3 regions of the Pseudoalteromonas sp. AS71 genome follow, and region 1 is predicted to be linked to each of the others. Evidence: predicted binding sites of a transcription regulator. Region 1 holds the regulator's gene; each other region holds the start of a gene.
The links. The regulator sigma-54, encoded in region 1, starts transcription at its own class of promoters, with help from an activator protein. The targets are predictions, from matches to a motif close to GTTGGCACGNNNNTNGNNT.

Region 1 (3,288 bases):
ACGACTTTTTATATGATTGTAGGGCTTGTTCCTAGCGACAAAGGTAAAATATCTATTGATGATAACGATATTACTCTTTTACCTATGCATAGTCGTGCTAGATTAGGCATAGGCTACTTACCACAAGAGTCATCGATTTTTAGAAAGCTGACTGTTTATCAAAACTTAATGGCCATTTTAGAAACGCGCAAAGAACTAAATAAACAAGCCAGAGAAGACACGCTCAATAACTTATTAGATGAATTTAGCATACAACACATTCGTGATAGCCAAGGTATGGCATTATCGGGGGGAGAACGTCGTCGTGTAGAAATAGCACGAGCGCTGGCAGCAGATCCTAAATTTATATTACTGGATGAACCGTTTGCCGGTGTTGACCCTATTTCGGTATTAGATATAAAGAAAATAATAGAACATCTTAAAAATCGTGGGATTGGTGTATTAATTACCGACCATAACGTAAGAGAGACCCTTGATGTTTGTGAAAAAGCCTACATTGTTTCTCATGGGGAGCTGATTGCATCAGGTACTCCAGAACACGTATTAAATGATAAAACAGTACGCGATGTTTACTTAGGCGAGCAATTTAGGCTGTAACATTTACGCCATGTCTTTAAGCATCTGCTAGTATTAATTATAACAACATAAAAGGATTGTTAGAGATACATGAGGCAATCACTACAGCTGCGCATGGGCCAGCAACTTACAATGACTCCACAGTTGCAACAAGCTATTCGTTTGTTGCAACTCAGTACATTGGATCTCCAGCAAGAAATACAAGAAGCTCTCGACAGTAATCCACTATTAGAGGTTGAAGAGGCAGACTATTCCGAAGACGCTGCTGGTAAAAACGAGCAAAAAGCTGATACCGATGACATAACTGTTAGCGCATCTGCTGATGATGCTCCGAGCGAATACGAACAAGATACTGGTGAAGCACTTGCAAAAGACACGCTAAGTGACGACATGGCTATGGATGTCAGTTGGGATGAGTACATGAGTGCCGCTCCTGCAGCCTCATCAGGTCCAATGCCTGAAGACGAATCAATATACCAAGGCGCCTCTACTGAAACGCTCCATGAGTATTTAATGTGGCAATTACAACTAACGCCATTTAGCCCTACAGACGAAGCTATTGCTATTGCTATTGTAGAAGCTGTCGATGATTCAGGTATTTTAACACTAAGCTGCGAAGAGATTTTAGAAAGCTTTAATCAAGAAAACGAAGATGATAACGAAGTCGAACTTGATGAAATTGAAGCGGTATTAAAACGCATCCAACTGTTTGATCCTGTTGGTATTGCTGCACGTAGTTTACAAGAGTGTTTGTGTATTCAGCTTAATCAATTTGATAAAGAAACACCTTATATTAATGAAACGAAAATGATTTTAACCGAGCATATTGATCTATTAGCAGCTCGCGACTATCGTACATTAATGAAAAAAACTAAGCTCAAAGAAGAAGAGCTTAAAGAAGTAATGACACTAATACATACTCTCAACCCAAAACCTGCAGATACTATTGTAAGGGAAGAATCTGAGTATGTTATTCCTGATGTGTCAGTTAAAAAAATTAAAGGCCGCTGGGTTGTCGAATTAAACCCAGATAGCATGCCTAAAATTCGTGTTAATAGCCAATACGCAGCAATGTCTCGCACTGTAAAATCAAGTGGCGACAGCCAGTTTATTCGCTCACATTTACAAGAAGCTAAATGGTTTATTAAAAGCTTAGAAAGTAGAAACGACACGCTATTAAAAGTTACTAATTGTATTGTTAAGCAACAACAAGGCTTTTTTGAACATGGCCCTGAAGCCATGAAACCAATGGTTTTAAATGATGTTGCTGAAATGGTAGAAATGCACGAATCGACAATTTCGCGTGTGACTACTCAAAAGTACATGCATACACCCCGTGGTATATTTGAGCTTAAATATTTTTTCTCAAGCCATGTAAGTACTGAAAACGGTGGTGAATGTTCATCTACAGCAATACGTGCGCTTATCCGAAAATTAATCGCAGCAGAAAACTCAGCAAAACCATTGAGTGATAGCAAAATAGCGGATATATTGGCTGAGCAAGGAATTAAAGTAGCGAGACGTACAATCGCAAAATACCGCGAATCTCTTGCTATTCCACCGTCAAATCAGCGTAAAAGTCTGATTTAAGACGCTAAACTAAGAGGGTAATGCTTATGCAACTAAACTTAACTGGTCGTCACGTAGAATTAACCGATTCACTAAGAGACTATATTAATACTAAATTTGCGAAGCTTGAAAGACACTCTGATCATATTAATAATGTTCATGTCATTCTCGATGTAGAAAAATTAAATCAAAAAGCAGAAGCCACAATACACGTAAGCGGTGCTGAGCTATTTGCCTCTACAGAACATCAAGATATGTATGCCGCTATTGACTCGTTGATCGACAAGCTCGATCGCCAAGTAATCAAACACAAAGAGAAGCTTGCTCGACACTAATATGATGAAATTAAGTTCACTTATATGCCAGGACTGCAGCAAAGCTGCGGTCCTTTTTAATAGCAAAAAAAGAATTTTAGAGTTCATTAGCGAACTTGCTCACGACAAACTTCCGTATTTACCGCAACAAGATATTCTTAATGCTTTAATGAGCAGAGAGAAATTAGGTAGTACAGGTATAGGGCGTGGCATTGCTATTCCTCATGGAAGAATGAGCGGTGCAGAAGAGCCTTTGGCTTTAGTGCTCGTTAGCGAAACTCCAATAAACTTTGATGCAATCGATAATCGCCCTGTTGATATTTTTGTCGCACTCATCGTACCAGATGGCGATAACCAGCAGCACTTAAAGACTCTAGCAACCATTGCTGATAAACTAAACAACAAAGATTTTTGTAAACAGTTACGCAGTGCAAAATCTGATACTGAGCTTTACCAAGTTATTGTCGATCAATCATAGTTTTATAAAGGGTGTTAAATGGAGTTAATTATCATAAGCGGCCGTTCTGGTTCTGGAAAGTCGGTTGCTTTACGCGTTGTAGAAGATTTAGGCTATTATTGCGTAGATAATATTCCAGTTAACTTGCTTCCTTCATTAGTTCGCAGTGTGTCTGATAGCTACGATAAAATTGCTGTTAGCATTGATGTGCGAAACATCCCTAAAGAGCAAGATGAATTTAACGATATTCTTGAATACTTACCAGGCTTTGCAAATCCTACGTTATTTTATTTAGATAGCGACGATCAAACGTTGATAAAACGCTTTTCAGAAACACGCAGGTTACACCCACTATCAATTGACTCGCTGCCT
Region 2 (3,288 bases), on a different contig from region 1:
CCTTTAAGGGCGTTAACTGTAAGGTCGTTATCACGGTTATGAATACCGATAACCATACCTTCGTATACTTCAACACCGTGACCGATGAATAAACGGCCGCGTTCTTGTAAGTTGAATAATGCGTTAGTAAGTGCTTTACCCGTTGCGTTTGCAATCATTACGCCGTTCTTACGAACACCGATGTCGCCACCTTTGTGAGGACCGTAATGATCGAACGTATGGTACATAAGACCAGAACCCGAAGTAAGCGTCATGAAATCAGTTTGGAAACCAATTAAACCACGGCTAGGGATCATGAAATCTAAACGCATACGGCCTTTGCCATCTGGAGTCATGTTAGTAAGTTCACCTTTACGTAGGCCAACTTGTTCCATAACAGAACCCTGGTGCTCGTCTTGACAGTCAATAGTTACTGTTTCAAACGGTTCTTCTAGAACGCCATCAACAGTACGTAAGATAACTTCTGGACGAGAAACTGAAAGCTCGTAACCTTCACGACGCATGTTTTCGATTAAGATACCTAGGTGTAATTCACCACGACCAGAAACACGGAAGCTATCTGGGCTAGCAGTATCTTCAACGCGAAGTGCTACGTTGTGTACTAATTCTTTGTCTAAACGCTCACGGATGTTACGTGACGTTACAAACTTACCTTCTTTACCACAGAAAGGTGAGTTATTTACAGAGAATGTCATTGTTACAGTTGGCTCATCAACACTTAGTGGTGGTAATGCTTCAACGTTTCCTGGGAAACAAACTGTGTCAGAAATCTTAAGCTCACCAATACCTGTTACAGTTACGATGTTACCAGCGTAAGCTCTATCAGTTTCGATACGTTCAAGACCTAGGTAGCTTTGTACTGCGCCAATTTTACCATTACGTGTAGTGCCATCAGCACTGATAATAGTAACTTGTTGGTTAGGAGCAACAGAACCACGTTTAATACGACCAATACCAACTACACCAACATAAGAGTTGTAATCTAGTTGAGAAATTTGCATTTGGAAGTCACCTTCAGGATCTGCATCCGGTGGTGATACTTCTTCAACGATCATCTTGAACATAGGTTCCATGTTTTCAGATGGCTCGTCTAAATCTAGCGTTGCCCAGCCGTTGATAGCTGAAGCGTAGATTACTTTAAAGTCTAACTGTTCGTCAGTTGCGCCAAGGTTGTCGAATAAATCAAAGATTTGATCCATAACCCAATCAGGACGTGAACCTGGCTTATCAATTTTATTGATAACTACGATTGGCTTTAAGCCTTGCGCGAATGCCTTTTGCGTAACGAAACGCGTTTGTGGCATTGGACCTTCTTGAGCATCAACAAGTAATAATACTGAGTCAGCCATCGAAAGTACGCGTTCAACTTCACCACCGAAATCGGCGTGTCCCGGGGTATCTACGATATTGATATGGTAGTCGTTCCAAGAAATGGCTGTGTTTTTAGCCAAAATGGTAATACCACGTTCTTTCTCAATGTCGTTTGAGTCCATCACGCGCTCTTCGTTACCGCCGCGTGTTTCTAATGTACCTGATTGCTCAAGTAGTTTGTCAACCAGAGTTGTTTTACCGTGGTCAACGTGCGCGATAATCGCTATATTTCTTAACTTTTCGATGCTCATATATTTACTCAGAGAAATTAAATTCTCAATGATCCTGCAAGATCTACGCACTCATCCACGCTTTCGCGAGATGTCCCAGCATAGGATTTAAAAGGGCGCATATTATCCCTCATTAATGACATGGATGAAAGTTTATCCAATACATATTTTAAAACTTTCTCAATACTTTTACTAAGTATCTGTTTTTTATATGACAATTATATGAATTAAATTTCAATTATTTTTCAAAAAACCCTCTTTTTGACTATTTTTCCGATCTTTTTGTTACTCTTTTGCATTTAGGTTATGCTAATTCCAGCTGATTAAATTAACAACAAATTACGCTCTGTAAATTTTGCACCGAAATGGAATATTTACGCACCAAAATAGTGCATTTATATATTCCATTTTGATGCAATGATATTTTTTTAATTTATAAACAGCCAGTTACAATAATGGCACAAAAACAGCTTAGTAAATATCAAAGCAATTATGCAGCAATAACAAAACCCAATAGTTGGAGGACACATGTCACAATCGGTTTTAGATTTTATTAAAGAAAATGACGTTAAGTTCATTGATTTACGCTTTACTGACACTAAGGGTAAAGAACAACATGTTTCTATTCCTCATCACCAAGTTGATGAAGACTTTTTTGAAGACGGTAAAATGTTCGACGGCTCTTCAATTGCAGGCTGGAAAGGCATAAACGAATCAGACATGGTATTAATGCCAGTTCCTGAGTCAATCAAACTAGACCCTTTCACTGAAGAAGCTACATTAATTTTACGTTGTGACGTAGTAGAGCCTTCTACATTACAAGGTTATGAGCGCGACCCGCGTTCTGTTGCTAAGCGCGCTGAAGATTACATGCGTTCTACAGGCATTGCAGACACTGTTTTATTTGGCCCTGAGCCAGAGTTCTTCGTATTTGACGATGTTAAATACAAATCAGATATGTCTGGTTCTATGTACAAAATTGATTCTAAGCAAGCTGCTTGGAACTCAGATAAAGAATATGCAGATGGCAACACTGGTCACCGTCCAGGTGTTAAAGGCGGTTACTTCCCTGTTGCTCCTGTTGATGACTTCCAAGATTGGCGTTCAGCTACGTGTCTAGTTCTAGAAGAAATGGGCCAAGTAGTAGAAGCACATCACCACGAAGTAGCAACAGCAGGTCAAAACGAAATCGCTACTCGCTTTAATACAATGGTATTAAAAGCGGATGAAATCCAAGAAATGAAATATGTTATCCATAACATGGCTCACTTATATGGTAAAACAGCAACGTTTATGCCTAAGCCAGTTGTTGGTGATAACGGTTCTGGTATGCATTGTCACCAGTCTTTAGCTAAAGACGGTGTTAACCTTTTTGCTGGCGATAAGTACGGCGGTCTTTCTGAAGATGCACTTTACTACATTGGCGGTATCATTAAGCATGCTAAAGCAATTAACGCTTTTGCAAACGCATCTACTAACTCGTACAAACGTTTAGTACCAGGTTTTGAAGCACCAGTTATGCTTGCATACTCTGCACGTAACCGCTCTGCATCAATCCGTATCCCAGTGGTTCCATCTGAAAAAGGTCGTCGTATTGAAGTACGCTTCCCGGATCCAACAGCTAACCCATACCTTGCTTTCTCAGCAATGCTTATGGCTGGCCTTGATGGTATCAAAAACAAGATCC
Region 3 (3,288 bases), on a different contig from region 1:
GCTGGCCTTGCCCGCTCACTTGAGAAAAACCACACCGTTAAATTAATTGAGCGCAGTAAAGAACGCGCTGAACAACTCTCAGAAATGCTCGATAACACGGTCGTTTTTTGTGGTGACGCATCTGATCAAGAACTTCTTTCAGAAGAACATATTGAACAAGTCGATGTATTTATTGCCGTAACCAACGACGATGAAGCTAACATTATGTCAGCCATGCTTGCTAAACGTATGGGCGCACAAAAAACCATGGTACTTATTCAGCGTGGTGCCTACGTAGATTTAGTCCAAGGCGGCGAAATAGACATTGCCATATCACCACAACAAGCCACTATATCTGCGCTATTAACGCACGTACGCCGTGGTGATATTGTTAACGTGTATTCACTGCGTAAAGGCGCAGCAGAAGCCATTGAAGCCGTTGCTCATGGTGATGAAAACACATCTAAAGTGGTTGGTCGTGCGATTGCCGATATAAAACTTCCTGCAGGAACAACTATTGGGGCAATAGTACGTAATGACGATGTGCTGATAGCCCACGACGATACAATTATTATGTCGGGCGATCATGTCATCATGTTTTTAATCGACAAAAAACATATTACCGTTGTAGAAAAGCTCTTCCAAGTAAGCGCTATATTCCTATAATCATTGTTTTTAAACGCAAAAAAGCCGCTGACTAAGGCGGCTTTAGTGGAGTATGAAGCGTTTGCTTACTGTACTTTTGAAAACTCTTCTTTAGAAATCTCACCATTTCCATCGGTATCTAAATCATCAAAGATTTTTACAAGCTGAGGGTTAACCTTTGCTTCTTCCATTGAGATTACGCCATCGCCATCTGCATCAAAAGAAGAAAAATCGACTGCTGCGTATGCTGCTGATGAAGATGCTAAAACGATAACTGCAAGTGTTGTATTTAATGTTTTCATAATAATATTCCTAGTAAGATGGGAAGTCCTTTTCAAAGATCCCTGACTGTGAAAAAATGTTTAACCTGAAAAAGATTAATTAGTAATTAGCGAACTCTTCTTTAGAAAGCTCACCGCTACCGTCGGTATCTAGCTCAATAAATTCAGCCATTAAGTCTGTATCTACTGCAGCTTCGCTTGGGCTAATTGTGCCGCTACCATCGATATCAAGACTGTCAAAATCTGATGCTGCAAATGCAGCTGAAGAAGATGCTAGTGCGATAAGTGCTAATGCTTTATTTAAATGTTTCATAACTTAATCCTTCAATGTTCTATCAAAAAAATTGCTTCGTTTAACTTAAAACGTAATTTTCACTTCCTTGTTATCCTCTTTCGTAAGCTCCTTGCCTACTTAGGTTGTCTTTGGCAACTCAGGACAAATACTTTTAAATTATGCTTCTGAAAATTCTTCTTTTGATAACTCACCATTTTGGTCAGTATCAAGCTCTGAGAACATGCTCATTAACTTCGCATCTACTGATGCTTCTGCTTGGCTGATTGTGCCACTGCCATCAACATCAAGTGTGTCAAAGTCTGTTGCAGCAAAAACGGCTGAAGATGATGCTAATGCGATAAGTGCTAAAGTTTTATTAATGCTTTTCATAATATGTATCCTTCAAATTTATGTGTGTGCGATTAAGTATTTCACTTTGAATCACGATTTCGTTCAGTACACCTAGACTATTACAACTTAGATGCCAACATTTAAAAGCTATTAAGTTTCAGATAGTTAAATGTAAAAGGCATAAAAAGAAGGGGTTTTTAAAGTAATTACTGTTGCCTTTTAGCAACGCACTTTATAGTGGATATATTAAAACGATTAAAAACATATAGTTATGTTTATATAAAAAGATACATTTTTAAATGCATGGTTTTAAAATGAGTGGTTTTAAAGAGTAATTGAGATAAATTTTAACGAGGTAGATTTAATAACACAAAATAAGCTGCCAAAAACAAAACTTAATGTATTGTTTTATATTAATAATATTTTTAATTATGAAAATAATAAAAAATATTTTATAAGCACTGACATAAAACGCCTTTTTGTTGCAAATAAGCGAAAGCTATTTATTCGACGGTAGGTTCGAGTGCAGAAGGGTCTATAAAATGCTCTTTCATAAAGGTTTTCATTTCATCCTCGCTTGCTAGTAGCTTAATCCCACAGTGCACACCTTCGGCATGCTCTTTAACACTGCAAACTTCACCTTCAAAGTCTTTATCGCTGCTATTAAGTATGACAGTGCATTGCATATCTTTAATGCTTTCAACTTGCTGATCGCCTCTAATATCAAACATTACACCGGTAAGTGAAATATCTTTAATAAGGCCTTCAAGTACCCTGTCGTCACTTAGTTTTAGTTTTGCAGGTAGCAAGGTAGGTATTCGCGTTTGCGAGCGTAGTGAAAATAACTGCACTTGCTTAGGGTAGTTAATAAACACGAGCTTAGCCGGGTGAGAAGCTACCGACATAATTTGTTGGCGAAACGCTATAACTTGCCCACCACTGCCTTCAATAAGCGCTCTTACAACAACCATTACGCCATCTCGTAAATAGTCAGTCGCGGCCGGCAAACGCTTGGCATTAGGATAGTTTAAAATAATGAACTGTTTATCGAGTAAACCAACTAATTCAGTTTTAACACGCTTACTGCTTGTAGGTGTTAATATTTCTAGGTCGACTAAGCTGCCTACACCTATATGCTTTAGCTTTTCTAAATTTGTTGGCATATCCCTTTCCCAATGATGAATTTATTGGCTTTTTACCCACGCCAAAATGTAGGCGTAAATAGCACTAATAAAGTAAATATTTCTAAGCGGCCAAACACCATTGCAATGGTAAGCAACCATTTAGCACCATCGGTTATAGCCCCATAATGCGAGGCTACATCCCCTAAACCTGGGCCTAAGTTATTTAAACAAGCCGCAGTGGCTGAGAATGCAGTTATGTTATCCATACCCGTGCCCATAAGCGCTAACATAATAATAATAAATACCAATGCATACGCAGAGAAAAAGCCCCATACGGCTTCTACTACTTTATCTGGCAACGCCTTTCGACCCAGCTTGATTGAATATATGGCACGAGGATGCACCAAACGATTAAGCTCACGTACACCCTGCAGGTAAAGTAGGAACACACGCACTACTTTCATACCACCACCGGTAGAGCCTGCACAGCCACCAATAAAGCTCGAAAATATAAGTAAAATAGGTAAAAACAAAGGCCATGTTGAAAAGTTATCAGTAGCAAAGCCTGCTGTTGTACTCATTGAAACAGCCTGAAATAATGCCTGATCGAGAGTTTCATCGCCATTAGCAAATA

Region 2: the regulator sigma-54 is predicted to act here: its motif matches at 2,056-2,074, upstream of glnA (glutamate--ammonia ligase).
Region 3: the regulator sigma-54 is predicted to act here: its motif matches at 1,650-1,668, upstream of WNY98_RS17680 (EF-hand domain-containing protein).

What each region holds. Positions count from the first base shown of each region.
Region 1 is NZ_JBBMQZ010000001.1:49,508-52,795, reverse strand. Features, by position in the region: gene lptB (LPS export ABC transporter ATP-binding protein) at 1-597, shown strand, start outside; gene WNY98_RS00290 (RNA polymerase factor sigma-54) at 667-2,166, shown strand; gene hpf (ribosome hibernation promoting factor) at 2,193-2,480, shown strand; gene ptsN (PTS IIA-like nitrogen regulatory protein PtsN) at 2,485-2,937, shown strand; gene rapZ (RNase adapter RapZ) at 2,956-3,288, shown strand, end outside.
Region 2 is NZ_JBBMQZ010000014.1:39,604-42,891, reverse strand. Features, by position in the region: gene typA (translational GTPase TypA) at 1-1,622, opposite strand, end outside; gene glnA (glutamate--ammonia ligase) at 2,130-3,288, shown strand, end outside.
Region 3 is NZ_JBBMQZ010000027.1:11,355-14,642, forward strand. Features, by position in the region: gene trkA (Trk system potassium transporter TrkA) at 1-645, shown strand, start outside; gene WNY98_RS17670 (EF-hand domain-containing protein) at 711-926, opposite strand; gene WNY98_RS17675 (calmodulin) at 1,006-1,218, opposite strand; gene WNY98_RS17680 (EF-hand domain-containing protein) at 1,357-1,569, opposite strand; gene WNY98_RS17685 (flagellar brake protein) at 2,034-2,693, opposite strand; gene WNY98_RS17690 (TrkH family potassium uptake protein) at 2,726-3,288, opposite strand, start outside.